Regions from separate parts of the Pseudoalteromonas sp. Ps84H-4 genome, predicted to be linked through region 1. Evidence: predicted binding sites of a transcription regulator. Region 1 holds the regulator's gene; each other region holds the start of a gene.
What was found. The regulator sigma-54, encoded in region 1, starts transcription at its own class of promoters, with help from an activator protein. The targets are predictions, from matches to a motif close to GTTGGCACGNNNNTNGNNT.
Positions count from the first base shown of each region.

Region 2: NH454_RS09310 (DUF1328 family protein) is a predicted target of sigma-54. The motif match lies at 2,817-2,835, and genes of this name have one in related genera.
Region 3: NH454_RS01840 (FlgO family outer membrane protein) is a predicted target of sigma-54. The motif match lies at 3,979-3,997, and genes of this name have one in related genera.

Region 1 covers NZ_JAMXSK010000019.1:84,284-92,433, reverse strand. Annotated here, with positions in the region: gene lptC (LPS export ABC transporter periplasmic protein LptC) at 1-326, shown strand, start outside; gene lptA (lipopolysaccharide transport periplasmic protein LptA) at 316-837, shown strand; gene lptB (LPS export ABC transporter ATP-binding protein) at 834-1,559, shown strand; gene NH454_RS16305 (RNA polymerase factor sigma-54) at 1,677-3,173, shown strand; gene hpf (ribosome hibernation promoting factor) at 3,200-3,487, shown strand; gene ptsN (PTS IIA-like nitrogen regulatory protein PtsN) at 3,491-3,943, shown strand; gene rapZ (RNase adapter RapZ) at 3,944-4,789, shown strand; gene NH454_RS16285 (HPr family phosphocarrier protein) at 4,801-5,073, shown strand; gene mgtE (magnesium transporter) at 5,285-6,643, shown strand; gene NH454_RS16275 (YgiQ family radical SAM protein) at 6,679-8,150, opposite strand, start outside.
Region 2 covers NZ_JAMXSK010000008.1:64,103-72,252, reverse strand. Annotated here, with positions in the region: gene NH454_RS09325 (sodium ion-translocating decarboxylase subunit beta) at 1-302, opposite strand, end outside; gene oadA (sodium-extruding oxaloacetate decarboxylase subunit alpha) at 313-2,085, opposite strand; gene NH454_RS09315 (OadG family transporter subunit) at 2,101-2,349, opposite strand; gene NH454_RS09310 (DUF1328 family protein) at 2,882-3,055, shown strand; gene NH454_RS09305 (hypothetical protein) at 3,107-3,298, shown strand; gene NH454_RS09300 (hypothetical protein) at 4,035-4,958, opposite strand; gene NH454_RS09295 (YcxB family protein) at 5,083-5,550, shown strand; gene csrA (carbon storage regulator CsrA) at 5,577-5,768, opposite strand; gene NH454_RS09285 (aspartate kinase) at 5,862-7,079, opposite strand; gene alaS (alanine--tRNA ligase) at 7,086-8,150, opposite strand, start outside.
Region 3 covers NZ_JAMXSK010000001.1:388,896-397,045, forward strand. Annotated here, with positions in the region: gene NH454_RS01815 (HipA domain-containing protein) at 1-1,237, opposite strand, end outside; gene NH454_RS01820 (helix-turn-helix transcriptional regulator) at 1,185-1,547, opposite strand; tRNA gene NH454_RS01825 (tRNA-Arg) at 1,771-1,845, opposite strand; gene NH454_RS01830 (FlgO family outer membrane protein) at 2,007-2,660, opposite strand; gene NH454_RS01835 (FlgO family outer membrane protein) at 2,664-3,338, opposite strand; gene NH454_RS01840 (FlgO family outer membrane protein) at 3,353-3,946, opposite strand; gene NH454_RS01845 (SPOR domain-containing protein) at 4,328-4,663, opposite strand; gene NH454_RS01850 (SPOR domain-containing protein) at 4,802-5,194, opposite strand; gene galU (UTP--glucose-1-phosphate uridylyltransferase GalU) at 5,743-6,624, opposite strand; gene NH454_RS01860 (thymidylate synthase) at 6,651-7,502, opposite strand; gene lgt (prolipoprotein diacylglyceryl transferase) at 7,516-8,150, opposite strand, start outside.

The sequences.
Region 1 (8,150 bases):
CCTTTTTTGAGCAACCTATTTTTACACTTTATGGCGACCAGCAAATTTGGCAAGTAAAAGCTAAAGAAGCCACCTTATATGAAAACGATCAGCTTATTTTTGAAGGCGATGTTGTTGCTAAAAACTTAACCCATAATGGCATGATCGAAGATATTAAAGCTGAAAACATTAACGTTGATATAGAACAAATGACCATGTTTTCGAAGCAACCTGTGACGCTAACAGGACCAAATTTAAAAATTACCGGTAAAGGCCTAAAAGCTAATTTAAAAACCGAGATTGTAGAGTTAACTAACCATACACGAACCATATACTATGACCAATAAACTGAAGAAATTACTCCTGATCCCAAGCTTATTGATTGCCTTTTCAGGCGTAGCTGCCGAGCAGACAGGCGCACAAATTAGCATAAGCTCAGATCGTCAAACTGGTAAGCTAAAAGATGGCGTTGGTATATTTGAAGGCAATGTCGAAATTATACATGGTAACCGCCGGATCACAGCCGAACGTCTTGAAGCCCATGGTGGTGATACAGAAGGTACTGTTGAGTTAATTATCGCCACAGGTAAGCCTGCTTATTTTGAAGAAAAGCAAGCAGATGGCACGGTAATGAGCGCCAGTGCAGAAGAAGTTCGCTACGACGTAGCCAAGCGCTTCTTAACTTTAAATGGCGAAGCCGAAGTAACTCAAGCAGGCCAAAAAGTAACAGCGAAAAGTATTACTTATGATATGGCACAACAACTAATTAGCGCAGAAAAAGACGAAAACTCAACAGACCGTGTACACACAATCTTAGTGCCTGTTGACAACAAACAAGACGATAAAGGCCAACCATGAGCACATTAAAAGCAGAGCTTTTAGCAAAAAGCTATAAAGGCCGCCAAGTTGTCAAAAATGTGGGTCTTGAGGTTGAAGCGGGCAGTATCGTTGGTTTGCTTGGCCCAAATGGCGCAGGCAAAACCACCACTTTCTATATGATTGTTGGCTTAGTACCTAGCGATAAAGGCAAGATCAGCATTGATGATAATGATATTACACTTTTGCCAATGCATAGCCGTGCACGTTTAGGGATTGGTTACCTACCACAAGAGTCATCTATTTTTAGAAAGTTAACGGTTTATCAAAACCTAATGGCTATTTTAGAAACGCGTAAAGATTTAAATAAACAAGGCCGAGAAGAAACACTCAACAACTTACTTGATGAATTTAGTATTCAGCATATTCGTGATAGTCAAGGTATGGCCTTATCTGGGGGCGAGCGTCGTCGCGTAGAAATTGCTCGGGCATTAGCCGCAAACCCTAAATTTATCTTGTTAGATGAGCCTTTTGCTGGTGTTGATCCTATTTCAGTGTTAGATATAAAGAAAATTATTGAACACTTAAAAAATCGTGGTATTGGTGTATTAATCACTGACCATAATGTTAGAGAAACCCTTGATGTTTGTGAAAAAGCCTACATTGTTTCTCATGGGGAGCTAATTGCATCAGGAACACCTGAGCATGTTTTAGCTGACCAAACCGTACGCGATGTGTATCTAGGTGAGCAATTCAGGCTATAACCAATAAGCCACCATCTAGCGCATCTGCTAAACTAAATAACAATGACAATAAATCGATATATATTTACCTGTGACTGCACAGGTGTCGATAACACATAAAAGGATTGTTAGGGATACATGAGGCAATCATTACAGCTGCGCATGGGCCAGCAACTTACAATGACTCCACAACTGCAACAAGCAATTCGCTTGCTGCAGCTTAGTACATTGGATCTCCAGCAAGAAATTCAAGAAGCACTTGATAGTAACCCTCTGCTTGAAGTGGAAGAAGCAGATTACAACGATGAAAACATTGGTAAGAACGAGCAAAAAGCTGAATCTGATGATACTCAGCTAAGTGCATCGGCCGAAGAAGCGCCGAGTGAGTACGAACAAGAAAGCAGCGATGCCCTTAACAAAGACACCGTAAGTGACGATTTAGCCATGGATGTGACATGGGATGAGTACATGAGTGCTGCCCCATCAACATCATCAGGTCCAATGCCAGAAGATGAGTCAATTTATCAGGGTGCATCGACTGAAACCCTCCATGAATACCTTATGTGGCAATTACAACTCACGCCATTTAGCCCAACCGATGAAGCGATCGCTGTCGCCATCGTAGAGGCAATTGATGACTCAGGTATTTTAACTGTTAGCTGCGAAGACATAGTCGAAAGTTTTAATCAAAATAATGATGAAGAAGAAATCGAACTAGATGAAGTCGAAGCGGTCTTAAAGAGAATACAGTTGTTTGATCCAGTAGGGATTGGTGCCCGTAGCTTACAAGAGTGCTTATGTATCCAGCTTCGCCAATTCGATGCGAGTACGCCGTATTTAGCTGAAACTAAAATGGTTTTATCTGAGCATATTGAATTATTAGCAAGTCGCGACTATCGCACTTTGATGAAAAAGACTAAGCTTAAAGAAAGCGAACTAAAAGAAGTAATGACGCTGATCCACAGCTTAAACCCTAAGCCAGCAGACAGCATAGTTCGCGAAGAGTCTGAGTACGTTATACCCGATGTATCGGTTAAAAAAGTTAAAGGTCGTTGGGTCGTTGAACTAAACCCAGATTGTATGCCAAAAATTAGAGTGAATAGCCAATATGCAGCTATGTCACGCTCAGTAAAATCGAGCAGCGATAGCCAGTTTATTCGCTCTCATTTACAAGAAGCTAAATGGTTTATTAAAAGCTTAGAGAGCCGTAACGATACACTTTTAAAAGTGACCAATTGTATCGTACAGCAACAACAAGCATTTTTTGAACATGGCCCAGAAGCCATGAAACCAATGGTGCTGAACGATGTCGCAGAAATGGTCGAAATGCATGAATCGACAATTTCACGTGTTACAACACAAAAATACATGCACACCCCTCGCGGGATTTTTGAGTTGAAATATTTCTTCTCAAGCCATGTCAGCACAGAAAACGGTGGTGAGTGTTCATCAACAGCAATTCGCGCTTTGATCAAAAAGCTTATCGCTGCAGAAAACTCAGCTAAGCCATTGAGTGATAGTAAAATTGCAGATATATTGGCTGAGCAAGGAATTAAAGTAGCTAGACGCACAATTGCAAAATATCGAGAGTCTCTAGCGATACCTCCGTCTAATCAGCGTAAGAGTTTGATTTAGACGTTTTACATAGAAGGAAAATGCTTATGCAACTAAATTTAACTGGTCGTCATGTAGAAATCACTGATTCATTAAGAGACTATGTAAACAGCAAGTTTGCAAAACTAGAAAGGCATTTTGACCACATTAATAATGTACATGTCATTCTAGATGTAGAAAAATTAAGCCAAAAAGCAGAAGCAACTTTACATGTAAATGGAGGCGAGCTCTTTGCCTCAACTGCACACCAAGATATGTATGCAGCCATTGACTCGCTAATCGACAAACTAGATCGTCAAGTCATTAAACACAAAGAGAAATTAGCTCGACACTAAATTATGAAACTTAGTTCACTTACTAACCAGGACTGCAGCAAAGCTGCGGTCCTTTTTAATAGCAAAAAAAGAATCCTTGAATATATCAGCGAGCTGGCTCACCAGCAGCTTCCTCATTTATCTCAACAAGACGTCCTTGATGCCTTACTCAATAGAGAAAAATTAGGCAGTACAGGTATTGGTCGTGGCATTGCTATTCCACATGGCCGCATGAGTGGTGCAGAGCAACCACAGGCATTTGTCATAGTGAGTGAATCCCCAATCAATTTTGACGCAATTGATAACCGACCTGTGGATATTTTCGTTGCACTCATCGTACCAGATGGAGACAGCCAACTTCACCTAAAGACCTTATCGACAATTGCTGATAGACTAAAAGATAAAGAGTTTTGTAAACAGTTACGTAGCGCTAAAACAGACCACGAACTGTTTCAGGTCATATCAGCAGAGGCATAAATGGAATTAATTATCATCAGCGGTCGCTCAGGCTCAGGTAAATCGGTCGCTTTACGTGTACTTGAAGACTTGGGTTACTACTGTGTTGATAATATCCCAGTCAACTTATTACCTTCGCTTGTTCGTAGCGTTTCAGACAACTATGACAAAATAGCAGTCAGCATAGATGTGCGTAACTTACCGAAAGAGCAGCAAGAGTTTAATGATATTCTTGAATACCTGCCAGGTTTCGCAAACCCAACACTGTTCTATTTAGACAGTGATGACCAAACTCTGATCAAACGCTTTTCTGAAACGCGACGCTTACATCCTCTATCGATTGACTCGCTGCCACTCGATTTAGCAATTAAGCAAGAAAGAGTATTACTGGATGTACTGATCACGCGCGCTGATTTTATGATTGATACCACCGACCTGAGTGTTCATCAGTTAGCTGAATCAATTCGTGAAAAGATCTTAGGTAAAAAAGATAAAAAGCTGATTATCACCTTTATGTCGTTTGGCTTTAAACATGGTATTCCAAAAGAAGCCGATTACGTATTTGATGCACGTTTTTTACCAAATCCACACTGGGAGCCAGACCTAAAGCCACTCACAGGCTTAGATCAACCAGTAAAAGATTACCTTGCAAGTCATAGCATAGTGCAAAAATTTACATGGCAAATTCAAACATTTGTGCAAACATGGTTGCCTCACCTTGAGCGTAACAATCGCAGCTATCTTACCATCGCAATTGGCTGTACTGGCGGGCAACATCGCTCGGTATATTTAGCGCAGACCATTGGTGATAGCTTTTCAAAAACGCATGCGAACGTAAAAATCCGCCATCGCGAGCAAGATATTTAATTGGATGCCAGATGCACGCAGAAGACACGTTTTTAATTCAAAATAAGCTTGGCTTGCACGCACGAGCAGCCACTGTTTTAGCACAACTTGCTTTGCAATTTGATGCTAAAATTATGCTTTATCAAGACGATAAAGAAGCTGAAGGTGATAGTGTTTTAGCCTTAATGCTACTTGAAAGTAGCCAAGGTAAAGAAGTGCGTGTGGTATGTGAAGGCCCAGATGCAGAGGCTGCACTGAACGCAATTGGAGAATTAATTGCACAACGCTTTCATGAACAAGAATAGCGTTTGCTAAGGCTTAACCGTTTAAGTTAAACTTAGTTCAGGTATTTATAATTCTCTTTAAATATCCTACTTTTATATCGTTCACACCTTAAAAATACAAAGCACTTAATAATTTTATCGCAGTGTGAAGATATCCTGCAAATACACCACTTAGCAACTATGCTGTATTTGCAGAATCTTTATTAATCTATTTTCAGTTGTAAGGACGCCAATGCCAGAAGCCTTTGAACAAGACTACCCACTACAACAACTTAAACAAGTGACCAAGTCACTCAATAGTGGACAATTTGTTCAGGTGCGAGGCATGCTCGCTAAAACAGCTCCGTGTGATACCGCTTTATTATTAGAGTCATCTCCCCATAAAATTCGTCGCATGCTATGGCAGTTGGTAGACCCAGATGTGCGTGGTGATGTTTTAGAAGAACTCTCTGAAGACGTACGTTTAGGTATTATTGCTCAGATGGAGCCTGAGCACATTGCTGCTGCAACCGAAGACATGGACGACGATGACTTAGGTGAAGTTCTTCGTAGCCTTCCTGACACCGTTTATCAAGACGTAGTCAGTGCAATGGACTCGCAAGATAGAGAAAGGGCAACTCAGGCACTGTCGTACCAAGAGCGTTCAGCCGGTGCCCTGATGAACAGCGATACGGTAACAATCCGTCCAGATGTTACCTTAGATGTAGTCCTGCGCTATTTACGCTTGCGTGGTGAACTACCAGAAGGTACGGATGACTTATACGTTGTTGATAAACATAACTGCTTTTTAGGCGCGCTTTCGTTAACCACATTACTGACCAACTCATCGGATAAAATTGTTCGTGATTTAATGGATGAAGAGTGTGAGTCAATCCTAATCTCAATGGATGAAAGTGATGTAGCGCAATTGTTCGAGCGTCATAACTGGATTTCAGCCCCTGTTGTTGATGATAACGCTCACTTGCTTGGTCGTATTACCATCGATGATATCGTTGACGTCATCCGTGAAGATGCTGAGCACAGCATGTTAAGCCTTGCTGGTCTTGACGACGAAGAAGATACCTTTGCGCCAGTACTCAAAAGTTCGCAGCGTCGCTCTATTTGGCTGGGAGTTAACTTATTAACCGCATTGCTAGCAGCAATTGTGGCAAGCTTTTTTGAAAACACCTTAGCAATCTTGCCTATTTTGGCGGTACTAAATGGTATCGTACCTTCAATGGGTGGTGTTGCAGGTAGCCAAACATTAACACTGGTTATTCGTGGTATAGCGGTTGGCCATATCAACCAAACAAACCAACGCTTCTTATTACTTAAGGAACTGGCGATAGGCGCACTGAATGGCGTTATTTGGTCGATATTGATTGCTGGTGTGGTTGCCCTATGGCAATGGGACTTTAAGCTCGGTGCGGTCTTAGCGTTTGCGATGTTTATGAATCTTGTTGCCGCTGGTATCGCGGGTGCGAGTATTCCGTTAATTCTTAAGAAAATGAAAATTGACCCAGCCCTAGCAGGCAGTGTGGTACTGACAACCGTCACCGATATTGTTGGTATTTTTGCCTTTTTAGGCACTGCAACCTGGTTATTGATCTAATATAAAAACGGCCCTTTAAGGGCCATTTATATCTTTTACTTTGCGCGCTGCTTATTTTTACCTACTCTAGGTTTGGTATTGGCCTTTTTAAACTGGCTAAAACCAGTGTGGCGTGTAAGTGCCGCACGGCCTTTACCACCTTTACTATTTGCCGCTTTCTCGTTGCGACTCTCTTCAGGCACCAAACAGTTTGGCCCTTTCCCGATTAGATTCGCTTTGCCCATTTTTCTAAGAGCTTCTCGGATCATCGGCCAGCCGGCAGGATCATGATAGCGTAAAATAGCTTTATGCAAGCGACGCTGACGTGCCCCTTTTGGCACAGGCACTTGTTCAGTATTGTTTTTAATATTACGTAACGAGTTCATCTCGGTATGATAAATTGTCGTTGCGTTGGCCATTGGCGACGGGTAAAAATTTTGTACCTGATCAAGCTTAAAGTCATTGGCCTTTAACCATAGCGCCATGTTAACCATGTCTTCGTCTTTCGTTCCTGGGTGTGCAGAAATAAAATACGGGATCAAATACTGTTTTTTACCGGCTTCTTTTGAGTATTTATCAAATAGCTCTTTAAATTTATCGTAAGCACCCATGCCCGGCTTCATCATCTTAGATAATGGGCCATCCTCAGTATGCTCAGGGGCAATTTTTAAGTAGCCGCCTACGTGATGAGTAACCAGCTCTTTTACATAGCGTGGATCTTCTACTGCTAAGTCATAGCGTACGCCTGACGCAATCAAGATTTTCTTCACGCCTTTCACATCACGGGCTTTTTTATAAAGCTCAATCGTTGGGGTGTGATCGGTGTCCATATGCTTACAGATATCAGGATAAACACATGATAAACGTCGGCACGTGCTCTCGGCCTTTTTGCTCTTACAGCGCAATTTATACATATTCGCTGTTGGGCCACCTAAGTCAGAAATTACCCCTGTGAAGCCCGGTACTTTGTCACGAATTTGCTCAATTTCATCAATAATTGATTGCTCTGAACGGCTTTGAATAATGCGTCCTTCATGTTCTGTAATCGAACAAAAAGAACAACCACCAAAGCACCCGCGCATAATGTTCACCGAGGTTTTAATCATTTCATAGGCAGGAATTTTTTCATCGCCATAGCTTGGATGTGGAATACGCTGATATGGCAAACCAAATACGCCATCCATTTCTTCAGTTTCAAGCGGAAATGCAGGCGGGTTCACCCAAATCGAACGGTCGCCATGGCGTTGAAACAAGGCACGTGCACAACCTGGGTTTGTTTCTTGGTGCAAAATACGCGACGCATGGGCATAAAGCGGTTTATTTACACTCACTTGCTCATACGCTGGTAACTTAACGTAGGTCTTTTCCCATGGCTTAGGACGCGCAGGCTGAATAGTGATTGGCTTGGCAGCCTCTGCGCTTAAATCAATACCCGCTTGTTTAAACTCAGATTTACTACAACCGACATCATCTGCACCATACGGGTTTGGAATTGGATCAATCTTACCGATTTTATCGATAGCCGTAG
Region 2 (8,150 bases), on a different contig from region 1:
TTTGCTATCAAGGCACTAAAGTCTGTCAGCGCGCCAACCCCCATGAAGATCAGAAGTGGAAACACCCCAGAATCAATCCCTATGTGATACACATAATAAAGCAGTCCACCCGGTTCAGATAAGCCTGCAGCAGGAATATTCGTTAAGATCGCCCCGAAGCCTATTGGTAACAATAGCAAGGGTTCAAAATTACGAGCAATTGCTAGATATAACAATAAGCAACCAACCGCAATCATGATCAAGGCAGGAAAGGTAAAGTTAGCGATACCTGTTGCATGCCAGAGATTTAAAAGACCATCCATTCTCTGTCTCCTACGCCAGTGCGATTAATGCATCGCCAGTGGCAACAGAATCACCTTCGGCAACTAAAACTTCAGCAACCGTGCCGGTATGTGCAGCGCGAATTTCAGTTTCCATTTTCATCGCTTCCATAATGATAACTACATCACCTTGGTTTACTGTTTGGCCTGGCTTTACTTTCACTTTGAAAATATTACCCGCCAATGGCGCGTTTAAAGTTTCGCCAGCAGATGCTGAAGCAGACTGAGGAATTAACTCACTGTCTTTTAAAGTCACCTCTTTAAGCTCACCACCTTGTGCTACAACGACATCGTAAACTTTGCCATCAACTTTAACGCTGTATTGCTCAGCTTTTACTGAGTTTGCAGCAGCTGGTTTGCTTTCTGGCTTAGCAACTTCACCTGTAGGAATAGCTTCAAATGCATCAGGATTATTTCGGTTTTTAATAAACTTAAGACCAATTTGAGGAAACAATGCATAGGTGAGCACATCATCAATCACATCATCAGCAAGCTCTAAACCTTGCTCTTTAGCTTCTTTTAATAATTCAGCTTCTAGCTTCTCAAGTTCAGGTTCAAGTTTATCTGCAGGACGACAAGTAATTGCTTCTGCGCCATCTAGAACACGTTCTTGTAGCTCTTTATTCATAGGCGCCGGCGTTGCACCGTACTCACCTTTAAGTACACCTGCGGTTTCTTTGGTAATCGTTTTATAGCGCTCACCAGTCAATACATTAAGTACCGCTTGCGTACCGACAATTTGAGACGTTGGAGTAACCAGTGGAATATAGCCTAAGTCTTCACGAACACGTGGGATCTCAAGTAATACTTGATCAAGCTTATCGGCAGCACCTTGCTCTTTAAGCTGGTTTTCCATGTTAGTTAACATACCACCTGGCACTTGTGCTAATAAGATACGGCCATCAACACCTTTTAGGCTACCTTCAAAAGCAGCATATTTTTTACGAACATCACGGAAGTAAGCGGCAATTTCTTCTAGTTGGTTTAAATCTAGGCCGGTATCTCGCTCTGTGCCTTCAACAATCGACACGATTGTTTCTGTGGCGCTATGACCATAAGTCATACTCATAGATGAAATTGCGGTATCAAGCATATCGATACCTGCATCTATAGCTTTTTGGTAAGTTGCAGTACTTAATCCTGTCGTCGCGTGACATTGCATCGCGATAGGAATAGAGACGGTTTCTTTTAAACCTTTGATTAACTGCTCACAATCATATGGCTTCAATAAACCAGCCATATCTTTAATACAAATAGAATGACAGCCTAGTTCTTCGAGCTGTTTCGCAAGTTTAAGCCACATATCAAGTGTGTGTACTGGGCTTACGGTGTACGAAATAGTACCTTGAGCGTGTGCGCCTACTTTAACCGCTGCTTTAATTGCAGTTTCAAGATTACGTACATCGTTCATAGCATCGAAAATTCGGAACACATCTACACCATTTTTATGGGCTCGCTCTACAAACTTTTCGACAACATCGTCTGCATAATGGCGGTAGCCTAAAAGGTTTTGTCCGCGCAATAGCATTTGCTGTTTAGTATTTGGCATTGCCGCTTTTAATTCGCGAATACGTTGCCAAGGATCTTCACCTAAATAACGGATACATGAGTCAAAGGTTGCTCCACCCCATGATTCAATAGACCAATAACCTGCATTATCAAGTTTTTCAGCCATGGGTAGCATGTCGTCTAAGCGCATACGCGTGGCCAATAAAGACTGATGAGCGTCACGCAATACTAATTCTGTAAGTTTTAATTTAGCCATGTTTAAGCTGCCCCATTATTTTTGTTTATTTCGAAATTGTGCAATTGCAGCGCTGATCGCGGCAATATGTGCCTGAGGCACACCCTGTTGAGGTTGAATTTTTGCTGTTCGTGTTGGCTCTACACTTGTAGGATCATCGAATCGGCTTACAACTTTCGACATTAAAATAACCGCAGATATTAAAATGCTCAGAAAAACAAACACGCCAACCATGCCTGTTACCATTAAGCTGCCTGCAGTTGTGAGCAATTCACCAATATCCATACAACTCCCCTTCGATGATTAAAAATAAAAAATCATTTTTGTTAAATATTTATTCAGCAATAATAACAAACAAAAATAATTTGTATAGCCTATTGTAAATTGGTAAAACCAATTAAACTCAAAATAACATAGAGCACAACTAATTAACACCATACTATTTCAGCAATTAACCTTACGTTATAGATGATAAAAATAATGAATATAGCCATCAGTTATATTAAAACAAACCGACGAAAAGCAAGTTCTGTTCAAAAACCCTGCTTAACAAGGTGTTACAGTAACAACTCATGACAAAGAGTGAAATTGGTCTTACCAATAAAGACAAAACTAAATATAAAATGAATTTAATTAATATGAAAAAATATCACTATGAATAAGTTACACGCTTGATCGTAAAAGTTACCAAAAGAATAACCATGCCCCGCCCACAAAAACCGCTAAGCAACTGAAATATAATGACAATAATGATTGGCATAAAACTCGCTTTAATTAACTCGACCATTTGAAAAATTAATTAGGCAAGGAGACCACTATGTTACGCTGGACCATTACTTTTTTAGTTATTGCATTAATCGCTGCAGTGTTAGGTTTTGGCGGTATTGCTGGAGCCGCAGCAGGCATTGCTAAGATTATCTTTTTCATTTTTTTAGTATTGCTTGTTATTTCGTTAGTGTCAGGTGCTCTTAGAGGCAACGTACCTAAGTAAAGCAAGTTAAAATTTAATTAACCCTATATTTAATTTACAAGGAATTTAGTTATGAAAAATTCAACTTTAAAAGCCGCTACTATCGCCCTATTTTCAGGTTTATTCATTATGGGTTGTGAAGACAACTCAGCAGAGGAAGCCGGTGAGCGTATAGATGAAGCAATCACTGATACACAAAATGCAGTTGAAGATGCATGTGAAGAAGTTAAAGAAGGTGTTAAAGCAGAAGAAACTAACTGCTAATATCACACCTTACGAAAAAAGCGGCCTAGTGCCGCTTTTTTGTGTATGCAAGTTAGCAACTTTAGGTTGCCTACTGCTTGTGTCAAGAAACTCGCTAACTTGTTGGGTTTCACTCCGTTCTAACCTATGTCATATTGGTCGTCATTTATGGCTACACATGTTTTATCACTCATACATAACGGGCTAAAGCCCGACTTACAGCTGCATTAATTGAGAAAATCGCGCGAAATAAATTTCACGCCTACGCGAGCCTCAAGTTAGCAACTTTACTCTTTCCCATAGAAACTCGCTAACTTGTTGGGTTTCACTCCGCTCTAACCTACGTCACGTAGGTCGTCATTTATGGCGACACATGTTTTATCACTCATACATAACGGGCTAAAGCCCGACTTAAAGCTGCATTATTTGAGAAAATCGCGCGAAATAAATTTCACGCCTACGCGAGCCTCAAGTTAGCAACTTTACTCTTTCCCATAGAAACTCGCTAACTTGTGGGTTTCACTCCGCTCTAACCTACGTCACGTAGGTCGTCATTTATGGCGACACATGCTTAATCACTGATATAGTGACGGGCTGAAGCCCGACCTACGACTTACACGTAGATTTAAGAAACATCGCGCGAAATAAATTCCACGCCTACGTGAGCCTCAAACTCGCTAACTTGTTGGGTTTTAATCTGATAGCTGACGGCTGAAAGCTGATGGCTCTGAGTGCGTCTCCGTTCTACCCAACGTTATCACTCACATTCCTTAGTGAGGAGCACGTTTGTCGTTACACTCGCTATATGCCACTGGCCGTCGATAAAACTCACTTTTGCGACATCACTTACGGCAAAATCACCGGGGACATTTAAGCGCGTTAAGTTACTCGCTAACTGTTGTGTACAGTATGGCCCTGTATCACCATGCATCACGAGCACTGGCTTATTGATATGCTTTGCAAAATCGCTGATGGCATCTCGGTATACTTTAAAGGCATCACAATCGGCGCGCTGTGACTCACTGCAAGCGGATTTACTGGTTGGGTGGTAAATATCTGCCTGAAAGCCAAACACATAGGCCTTAGCATCCTGATGAACATGTGCTTGCTTTAGCCAAATGAGATTGTATTTATCACGCATATCGGCGGCATCCAGTGCTACGTTTTTATCACTTTTTAAGATTTGCGAGCGACCATTAAAGGTGCCCGGTATATGCAAGGTACGAAACTCAATGCCATTAAATTGCCATCGGGCATTTTCTGGCATCTCGTTTTGTGTCGCATAACCCTGTAGCCGCTTTGCTTTTTGTGTATAGGCATCGTCGAACATTAAGCCTTTTATAAAACTTAGCCGCTCAAGCTCATCAAAACGCACAGATAGCTTTTCTCGGTCGCAATCGGTCCATTCATTATCACCTGGGGTATAAATAAAAGGTTTTTCGGTCAACGATGTTAGTAACGCCTTGTTAGTTTGCAAAAGCTTATTCGTGCATGCAAGTGAGCCAGATTTCATATCGCCCAAGTGCATCAAAAATTCATGAGGTGTCGCTGCGATTGCCTTGGCAATTTTTCCGCCTTCTGCGAGATTAATTTCATCTATCGGGGTGTATGGCATATCGCCCATAACCAAAAAAGTATTTGTAGTCATTGCAAGTGCTAATGACATTGAACTAACAAACATACAGCTTACACCTTTAAAATACACATACCTTAAGCTCTCACAATGACAACTAAATGAAAACCAACTGCGGCAGATTTTTTCTATCAATGTTAAACTGCCGCCAGCAAATTAAGTGAGCCCACGAATGACATTAACTACAACTTACACATTAGATAAACCGTATTACTACGAGTGCTTTGATGAGTCTTTACCCTACTCATCTCAGGCTAAACCTAAATATCCTCTGTTAGCATTGCTCATAACATTAGGCCTACTAGCCTTTTACCAGTTAGAAAACCATTATTTAGGTAGTTTTATGATAATGCTTGCCGTAGTGGAGTGCTTATCGTTTTATTATAAACGTCCATGGTGGGTGGCCAGACAAATGATGAGTCGTGCTTCAGGTAGTGAAGTAACTATCGTGTTTGATGATGAAGGTGTTAAAGCCGAAAATCCCTATAAACACTATCAACTAACATGGCAACAAATCACAGACATAATTGAGACTGAGCGAGGCTATATTTTGAAAGCTAGTCGAGGTATGCAATACCTGTCTAAAAAAGCGCTAAATGAAGAGATTATTGCAGAACTAAATAAAAGAGCCACTCAATGAGTGGCTCTTAAAATATCTTTCGCTGATTAAACGTTGCCCGGATTTGGGTTAGATTTCTCTGCTTGGATGCGCATGTAGATTTCTTCACGATGTACTGATACATCTTTAGGCGCATTAACACCAATGCGAACTTGATTTCCTTTAACACCAAGAACAGTAACTGTAACTTCGTCACCGATCATAAGGGTTTCACCTACTCTACGAGTTAGTATTAGCATTCTCTTGCTCCCATATTCCAAAAAATTAAAAGATTCCGCGTCAAAAACATTCTAATGAAATCTAGACTTAAAAGTAAGTAAAAACTCTAAATCTTATTCATTTTCAGTTAAAAAAACTTTGTGCAGCGCACGTACTGCCAGCTCTAAATATTTTTCGTCTATTAGAACTGAAATCTTAATTTCAGATGTCGACACCAAAATGACTTTGATGTTTTCTTCGGCAAGCGCATTAAAAAATAAACTTGCTACTCCAGAGTGTGACTTCATCCCCACTCCTACTGCTGACACCTTAGCAACATTGTTTATTCCTTTAATAGAATCTGCGCCAAGCGCAGCCTGATTTAAGGTTAAAACTTCCAATGCTTGTTCAAAATCATTGGTGTGCACAGTAAAAGCATAGTCTATTTTTTCAAAGTTATGATTAACTTGATTAATCATATCAATTTCGATACCAAACTCTGCAAAAAGTTTCGTAATTTTAGCTAGGTTTTCAATCCCATATTGCATTTGATTGATATAAATCAAACTTTCATCACGATTGAAAGCAATACCTGACACAATATTTGCTTGCACTTCCGGTTCCTCAAAACTGATCAAGGTCCCTTGATCTGGGTTAAAACTCGATAGTACTCTGAGCGGTATATTGTATTTTCCTGCCGCTTCTACACTACGAATATGCAATACCTTAGCACCTAAACTCGCCATTTCGAGCATTTCTTCGAAAGTAACATGGCTCATTCGACGAGCATTTGGTTCAATACGCGGATCAGTTGTATATACGCCATCAACATCGGTATAGATCTGACATTCGTCAGCATTAATCGCTCCCGCAATCTCAACTGCTGAAGTATCAGTACCACCTCGGCCAAGTGTGGTGATATTACCTTCAATATCTCGGCCCTGAAAGCCTGCGATTATAGCAATACGGTTGTGCTCAAGCTCATGCTTTAAACGAGTCGCTGCAACCTCTTCAATACGCGCTTTACCAAACATATTGTCGGTGCGAATGTTGACCTGATCAGCCAGCAAACTTACCGCTGAGTGGCCACGTTTAATAATAGCCATTGCCAGTAAAGAAACAGACACTTGCTCACCTGTGGTAAGCAGTACATCAAGCTCACGGGCGCTTGGTCGAGAATCGATTTGTTTAGCGAGTTGAATAAGACGGTTAGTTTCTCCCGACATAGCCGAGAGCACCACCACAACTTGATGGCCTTGCTGCTTGGTTTTTACAACAAGGTCGGCGACGGCCTCAATTCGCTCAATTGAGCCAACTGAGGTGCCACCGAATTTTTGGACGATAAGTGCCACTAGTGGTTAAGAACGCTCAGATAACCAACCAGTTACACTTTCTAAGGCTGTAGCTAGGTTCTCTGGCTGAGTACCACCAGCTTGTGCCATATCAGGACGACCACCGCCCTTACCGCCTACTTGTGCAGCCATGTGATTTACAAGCTCACCGGCTTTCACTTTACCTGTTAGGTCTTTAGTTACGCCTGCAATTAGGCTTACTTTGTCGCCATTAGCTACGCCAAGGGCAATAACACCTGAACCAATCTTCGTTTTCAGGTCGTCAACCATGCCGCGTAGTGCTTTAGACTCAGTACCAGCAACATCAGCAACCAGTAGCTTAATACCGTTCACTTCAACAACAGAGTCAAGTAACGATGCACCTGCCGCGCTTGCTAGCTTGTCGTTAAGCTGTGCAATTTGCTTCTCAAGGCCTTTTGATTTCTCAAGTAATGCCGTTACTTTTTCAAGTACTGTGCTGCTATCACCTTTTACTAGCGCTGCAACATCGTTTAGTTGTTGCTCTTGCTCACTTACATAAGCAACAGCTTCAGCACCTGTTACTGCTTCAATACGGCGGATACCGGCAGCGATACCGCTTTCTGATACGATTTTAAATAAACCGATATCACCTGCACGCTTAACGTGAGTACCACCACATAACTCGATTGAGTAATCACCAATGGTTACTACGCGAACTTCGTCGTCGTATTTTTCACCGAATAATGCCATTGCACCTTTCGCTTTAGCATCTTCGATAGCCATTAGTTCAGTCTCAAGTGCAAAGTTACGACGGATTTCGTCGTTCACTGCGCGCTCAATTTGACGTAATTCGTCTTTTGTAACTGCTTCAAAGTGTGAGAAGTCAAAACGTAAACGCTCTGGGTCAACAAGTGAGCCTTTTTGATTTACGTGCTCACCTAAAATTTGACGTAACGTTTCGTGTAAAATGTGTGTTGCAGTGTGGTTTTTCTTGATGCTATCGCGACGTGCTGCATCAATGGTTGCCTCTGCTTTGTCGTTTGTACCAATGCGGCCTTGTACACGACCATGGTGCGCAAATGCATTTCCAAGCTTAGTGGTGTTAGTAAC
Region 3 (8,150 bases), on a different contig from region 1:
CAACAAACGATATTGCCTGTTGTAAATTATTTTTAATACTTGTCGCTATTTTAGTTAGATGGCTTTGTAGTAACTTTTTTGAAATTCCATTTTCATCTGCAAAGTCAACTAACTGATAGGCATTAATTGCATCAGGGTCAAACTCATCTCCTATACTCATAGCTAGATCCTGTTCAAACTCTGGATACATTTTAACGTTTACTAAATCATAAAATGGCGCAGAGATTAGACCTGATTTTTGCACAAAAAAGCTAAAGTTTTTGCCATGTGCATCTGAGTTGTAGATACAAAGATTAAATAACGCCCACTTTAAAATTTCAATTTTTGCCGCTATTGGGTTTTCGCAGAGTTTAGATAGCGCAAACAATTTTTCAAAGCTTGCACCATCACGAATGTGACGAACATCTCGCTGCTTACCTAAATTTCTTTCGTACTTTTTATCAACCCCTAAATTACAAGCTTGGCATGCATCAATCATATGCCTGCGCTTTACATTTTCAGGGCTAAACAATTTTCTATCGAATCTTTCTACAAGTAATGCAGGGTGGTGATCAAAATATTTAAGTTCAACATCTGCAACACTTAGCCCAGCCAGTTTTGCAAGTTTCATTGTTACAAATTCATTTATAACAAGATGTTGCTGATTATTCTTTTCAAACTTAATAATATGGGTAGAACAAAGGTCTCCTTCACCAAAACCTAACTTGCCATCAACTGACAATACATTTAATTTTGATTGAACACCTGCTACTGACAATCTTGGTTTGCCGTCCCAGACTTCCAAATGCCAAAATTGAGGATCAGATAACTTTTTGATCAGTTCAGCATCACTAATAGCGATAAAGTTACTTTTTACTTTATCGTTTAAAGCACCTTCAGGTAAAAACATCATAGCCCCAGAGGTATCTTTACCAATTCCACCGATCTGAGCAAATACATTCGTCCGTGATACCCCTAAGTAATCTATTAAATAATCTAGACCCTTATTTTCGGGTAGTAAGTTTTGTAAAAAACGTCTGATATTGACAGAAGGTATGTCATGTCCAAAAGGTAAATGAGGAGATATTGGAAAGCCCTCATCCACCCACTCTTGTTGATAACTCAATGATAAATTATCGCTTTCTCTAGAAAGATGTAATTTACCAACCAGCTTTTGGCTATAAATTATATCGAGCGTATATCTATCAGACCCAGACGTCATTCTCATCCTCCAGCGGTGAGTTAGCTGTGCTATCACTTTGCCATGGCTCAATTGATATCTTTACGCCTAATGCCGAGACAACTTTCATTAACGAGGCTACTTTTACATCAGCACTACCTTGTTCAATATTTATGTATGTCTGCTTTGATATACCCGAAAGTAATGCAGCGTCAGTTTGCGTGATATTGCTTTGTGTTCTCTTCGCTTTAATAACGTCACCAAGCAAAGAAGGTGTGAACGCCCTACTTAAATCTGGAGATTTACTCGCTTTAACTTTCTTTGCCATCACAATCTCAATTTGAACAATGCTTCTATTAAAGTCTAATCTATCAGACTTTAATTTCAACCTACACCATAAAATCAAATAAAGTCTACTTAAAAGGACTTTTACAGTTATAAGACTTAAAAGTCAAAATAAAGTCCAATACAGTAGACTTTATATGTAAATAATTACAATACCTCTATTAAAGTCTGCTTTGATAGACTTTAAAAATTTTCAGTATTACTTTGGTCATTAATAATTACATTTATGGTGAAATTATTGGGGGTGATATTCAAAAAGTGAGATTTGGTAGCCCCTACAGGAATCGAACCTGTAACTGCCCCTTAGGAGGGGGCCGTTATATCCATTTAACTAAGAGGCCACTCAAAAGCTGAGGTAAAGCTTGTAGCTTGTAGCTTGTAGCTTGTAGCTTGTAGCTTGTAGCTTGTAGCTTGTAGCTAAAATTATAACGGGCTAAGGCTTTTTGAATCAAGCATTTGTACCAATCGGTAAGGTACTTTACCGATTGGTATTAATAAGCTGCTAATTTAGTTTGGCTGTTGCGAATTGAATCGACTCATTTTTGAGTACAAAGTACGGGATCACTTTTTGCGCGCTAGCAACAACGAGTTTGGAATTTAAATTCACTACTCGGGCATTTACTTCTACACCATTGGTTCGATAGATTAGTGTGCCTGCTAACACATGGCTAGCGATACGGCGCTCTGCAAGTTCTTCAACGTCACGCGACATGACAAAATCACCGCGGGCGGTTACGTTAATCACATCCATCGCTTTAAAATCAACAACCCCATAACCAAACTTTTGTAGTTGATACATCATAGACTCGGCGATTTGATTGCCAAGTTGCGAGCTGCTTTTTAAGCTTGTATCAAGATCGACAAACGTCGTTATTGCAATACCTAACTCACTTTCTTGCTGCATGGTATCAACTAATTCAAGTGCCATTTGCTCAACATAATTAACCAGCGTTTTGTGATGCTGATATGGCACAAATAAGCGGTGATTTTCGTTAGTTTGTTGCGACTCTTTTTGCTCGAGCTCTTGCAACATAGCAACATAATCAGCTTGTGATGATGTGGTGTTAGCCGTGTTTTGATTTGCCTCACCTTGCTCAGCAAGTAATTGGCAACCTGACAGCGCTAATAATATGAATGCTAATAAAATACCTTTCATACCTTACTCACTTGCTTGTTTTAGCATTATTCCGTCGCTACGATTGGTGCTATCTAAGGCATCGACCACAGATTGCGGAATAAACCCTTGTGCAGATCCCACCACGGCTTTACTTGCCAAACCAACGATACGAGCATTCACCAGTACCCCGCTTTGATGGTTAACTAGGGTGCCGGCTAGCACATAATTAAAGTTTTGGTCTTGGTTAAGCTCTAAATAATCTCGGCTAAATACATAATCACCACTAGGCGTTACACGCATATAATCGGTCGTTTTGAAATCGACAACAGGTACACCAAAGGTATGCAGTTCGTGAATAAAACTTTCAGCGAGCTGGTTACCTAGTAACGTGGTTGAGTTGTAGTCAGCATCAAGATACACAAAGCTTGAAACAGCAATGGGAGTTTTATCGTTCACATATTGCAAGTTTTCAACTAAGTCTTGCATGATGCCACGTACATAATGATTGATATTTTTACGAGTTGGCGCTGCGGTAAAGCTACTGTTGTTTAACACGGCTTGATTAGTTTGAAATACGCTGTCGTTACTATGCGGTGCAGCCACTTCTCGTTGAGCCATTAGCTGTGGTTCATCGTGCTGTTCAGGTGTATCACTAGCAAGCATCGAAGAGCAACCAAATCCCATAGGCAAACACATACTTAAAATTAAACGTTTCATTAATTGAATTCCTCTTAATATTCGCTTCGATACAACTGACCATTACGCTGCTGTACTTTTTCAGCTCCCCACATAACGTTTATCGGGATCTCTGTACTTGCCGCAGATACAACACGCTGATCTTTTGTATTGACGAGTCGAGCATTCACTATATAGGCATGTTGTTGCCGGGTAAGTGTGCCGGTAATAACAAAGTCAATATTCTGACGTTGGCGTAAGGTTTTTATATCGCGACTAAGTACACTATCGGCCGTTGGCTGCAAATTTAAAGTATTTTCTAGTCGATATTCGATAGTATGAAAGCCTAGCTGGGTAAATTGCGTAAGTAAGCTCTCTTGAATTTGCTGACTCAAGCCACTGCCTTGGTCTTGCGCCAACTTAGTACCCAAGCCATCTGCCATGTAAAAGCTCGTAACAGCAATGCGCGCATTACCTTTGTAAGGGCCTTGAATACGACTTAACTGACTACTTAAATCAGTAACATATTGATGCACTGTATAAGGAGCCATCGGTGATTTTGGCGTTTCTCTAGGGGGCGTTTTTTGTTGCTCTTCGGTTAAGCTACAACCCACTAACACTAAAAAAACGAAATAAACTAACAGACGCATATTTGCCATCCTCTTTCAACATGACAAATACAAAGCAATAATTATGCCTAACTATTACTATTGGCGAGATTTACTTTGATAGTCTAAAAACGAGAAACTCTGATACCAATTTGGTTTTTTAGCTGTTCCTGGCAGTTGCTCCTGCATTGCCCTACCCTCTGCATCCATACAATCGTAGATAAGTAATTTTTAACGCAGCTAGCTTCAGGCTTATCCCCATGGGTGGTTTCTGTATTTCGGGTTGGTATTTATCTAAGCGAATAAGCCTTTTAATGATAAGTCTGCTTACTGTTTATAATCGCTACTCAGGCCGAGTATGCGAGGCTGTTAATTATGAAGAGCAAAGTAGCTGCGATTATTATTTAATACAAAAAGCAATAGCTAAAGCATCTCGCCAACAAATGTTGCAGTTACACATGACTGACCCATTTTTTTAGCAATCTCACAAAAAGCGCTGGCCTGGCTGTAGTTTTTAAATGGTCCTGCACGCAGCGCATACAAAGTGACTCCCTTTTGATCACGCTGTTTAAAGCGAAAACTAAGCCCTTGTAAAGCATTAGGATAATCATGTTTTAGCTTCAATACTTGATGACTCACTTTATTCACTGACAAATATAGCCCCAGCTGCACACCTGCAGCTTGATTATTGTCAGTAGCAAGCTCAGGTTGCACTTGCTGCTTAGTGTAAACAGGCTCATCTTGCTCTTGCGTCATCATACACGCTGCCAAAGTTGATAAACTTAAGATAATGAACAAATGCCTAAGAAGAGTAAAAAAAATCATGTAATCGTCAACTCTAAAAAATAGGCATAAATTCTAGCAAACAAAATGCCAACCCAGTTAAAAAGAATTACATTAAAAGTAAACGCGATTATCCGTGTACTTGCTTACGAAGCAATCGATCCCTTGACGTTTTATGGCTTCGCAGTCTGCTTGTGCGTTTTTAAAATACTTGTAACCACCATATTTAAGACGATAAAACGTGTGTTGCTCAACAGTAGCGGTTTCAATATTTAAAATAGGCTCACCTTGAAAAATATTGGGAGCACGCTTGGTCATTTTTTTAACAGAATAAGCGAGTAATGGCTTTGATTGAACCGATGCAAGCTGCACAGCAAAGGCATATTCATGTTTAAACGGTTGCTCAATTAACGTGCTATTCAATGAACCAGCAGGAACTGTTTCAAGCGCTGCGTGTTGGTTAACGAAAGAGGGAGAGCTATCTACTTTTATAATATTTTGACTCAACAATTGCACAAGGTGCAATAAGGGCCATTGTTTAGGGGAAAGAAAAGAGGTTGTCGTATTATTGCAACCTGACACAGTCAAACACGCCACTAGGCATATACTGTAACGTAAAGGCTTCACACAACATTTCATAATCAGAGTTCTTAAACATACCATAAAAAATTTCTTCTCATTCAAGAAGACTCGCTGTTAGCACTTACCTGTACACCAAGGCGAATAAGATCATTTTAGGTATCAAATAAAAATACTAACACATTGTTTTTTATTTAGCGTTTCAAAAAGCGGCCATGAAAAAACATCCACTTCAAGTCTACGTCCTAAAATGGCAAATAATGCAATGAGCTAGGTTTCAACACTTGAGTAGAATAAATTATCAACCAATATGCAATGAAACATTTTAATTACATTCAATCATAACAATGTGTTAGGACAAAGGTATATCAGAAAAGTCATTATTTGCATAATGAACAAAAAATTAGGAAGGTAAATAAACATAAAAAAAGTGCCGTATAGGCACTTTTTATATTATTTTTAATTAGATAGCTTAACTATTTAACAAGCGATTTAATAAAGTCGCTTAATTCATCTTTAAATTCTTCTCTGCGAAGCGCAAATTCAACAATTGCTTTTAAGTAGCCAATCTTGCTACCACAATCATGGCTTTTGCCTTTCATTGAATAAGCATCAACAATTTCTTTTTCCATCAACATAGCAATAGCGTCAGTTAATTGAATTTCATCGCCGGCACCTGCTGGAGTTTTTGCAAGTAGTGGCCAAATATTTTTGCTTAATACGTAACGGCCAACAACCGCAAGGTTTGAAGGAGCCTGATCAACTGGCGGTTTCTCAACCATGTTTAAAATAGCTGCACTTTCGCCTTGCTGAATTTTTGCATCGCCTAGGTCAACAACACCAAATTTGTCTACTTCGTTTTTTGGCACAGGCTCGACCATAATTTGGCTCTCACCTGTTTTTTCAAAGCGTTGGATCATTTCTGCTAAGTTGTCTTTTTTAAGATCGCTTGCTACATCATCAATGATCACATCAGGTAAAATAACCACAAATGGCTCATTACCAATAATCGGAGCTGCACAGTTGATAGCATGACCTAGCCCTTTCGCTTCACCCTGACGAACATGAATGATGGTTACATCTTTAGGGCAAATTGATTGTACCTCAGCAAGTAATTGGCGTTTAACACGCTTCTCAAGAGTCGCTTCTAACTCGAAGCTCGTGTCAAAATGGTTTTCAATTGAGTTTTTACTTGAATGGGTAACTAAAACAATTTCTTTAATACCAGCCGAAATCGCTTCATTCACTACGTATTGAATCAAAGGACGGTCGACAATAGGCAACATTTCTTTTGGAATCGCTTTCGTTGCAGGTAACATTCGCGTGCCAAGGCCAGCAACTGGGATCACAGCTTTCATTGATTTCTCCTTAAATTTTATTGTTCTTACACTGAAAACGGATACTTAATTGCATCGTGACACTGATAACCTACTACTTCAAAATCGTCTTTTGTAACCCAGGTTTCAATGTCTTCTAGTGATTTAATATTTGGGTTTATTTTTAATTCTGGCGACGCGAAAGGCTCACGCTTAAGCTGCACATCACGCATCAACTCCAGTTGATTTTCGTAAATATGCGCATTAGCAATTTTATGGTATGCCTTGCCCGGTTTGTGCCCAGTGATTTGTGCAACTAAAGCAAGTAACACAAAGCATTGTATTTGATTAAAGTTTAAGCCTAGCGGCACATCACAGCTGCGTTGATATGATGTTAAGTATAGAGTATCACCCAACAAAGAAAAGGTATGAGTGTGCATGCAAGGGCGTAAACAGCCCAGCTCAAACTCACCAGGGTTATAAAAAGTGATGATCTCACCGCGATCATCAATACCTTTTGATAAGTTATCAATAACCTTTTTTAGCTGATCAAGGTGGCTGCCATCAGGGCGTTGCCAACTGCGGCCTTGCACACCATATACACGACCCATGTCGTCTTCGCCGCGACGATGGGGGTTTTCGAGCCAAGCCTTATTCTCGTTAGCGTTTGCATTCCAAGTCATGCAGCCAATTTCACGAAACTGTGCAGCGCTATCGTAACCACGCAAGTAACCAAGTAACTCTGCGATTGCAGCCTTATAAAAGCTCTTGCGTGTAGTGATCAGTGGAAACTTATTGTTTGCCACATCATACTCAAGATCGGCATTAATAACGGTTAAACATTTGGTGCCAGTGCGCTTATTTTCAACCCACACACCTTCATCAACGATGCGTTGACATAAATCTAAATACTGTTTCATTGATTAGCTCTTGTTATGCTTTGCTTGCCACGCTGTGTTGCGGCTTTTTATAGGCCCATATTAACAAACCAAGGCCACCGATGACCATTGGCAATGATAAGATTTGTCCCATTGAAATAACGCCTGCGAATAAACCTAAATGAGCATCTGGCTCACGGAAGTATTCAACAATAAATCTAAACACACCATAACCAAGTAAGAACACCCCAGCAACACTGCCCGCTGGACGTGGCTTTTTAATAAACCATTGTAAGATTAAAAACAGCACTAAACCTTCTAAAAAGGCTTCGTATAATTGTGATGGATGACGAGGCTCTGGACCACCTGTAGGGAAGATAAACGCCCATGGCACATCAGTTACTCGGCCCCATAATTCACCATTGATAAAGTTACCTATACGCCCTGCAAGTAGGCCAAGCGGCACTAAAGGTACAACAAAGTCGCCGACTTCAAACAATGACTTTTTACGTGTCCACGCAAATATAGCTATTGCTGTAATAACACCTAGCGTACCACCATGGAAAGACATGCCGCCTTGGTCAATTCTGAATAAATAAAGCGGGTTTTCAATAAAATAACTAAACTGATAAAACAATACATAACCAATACGACCACCGAGTATTACCCCGAGCATGCCGTAAAATAGCA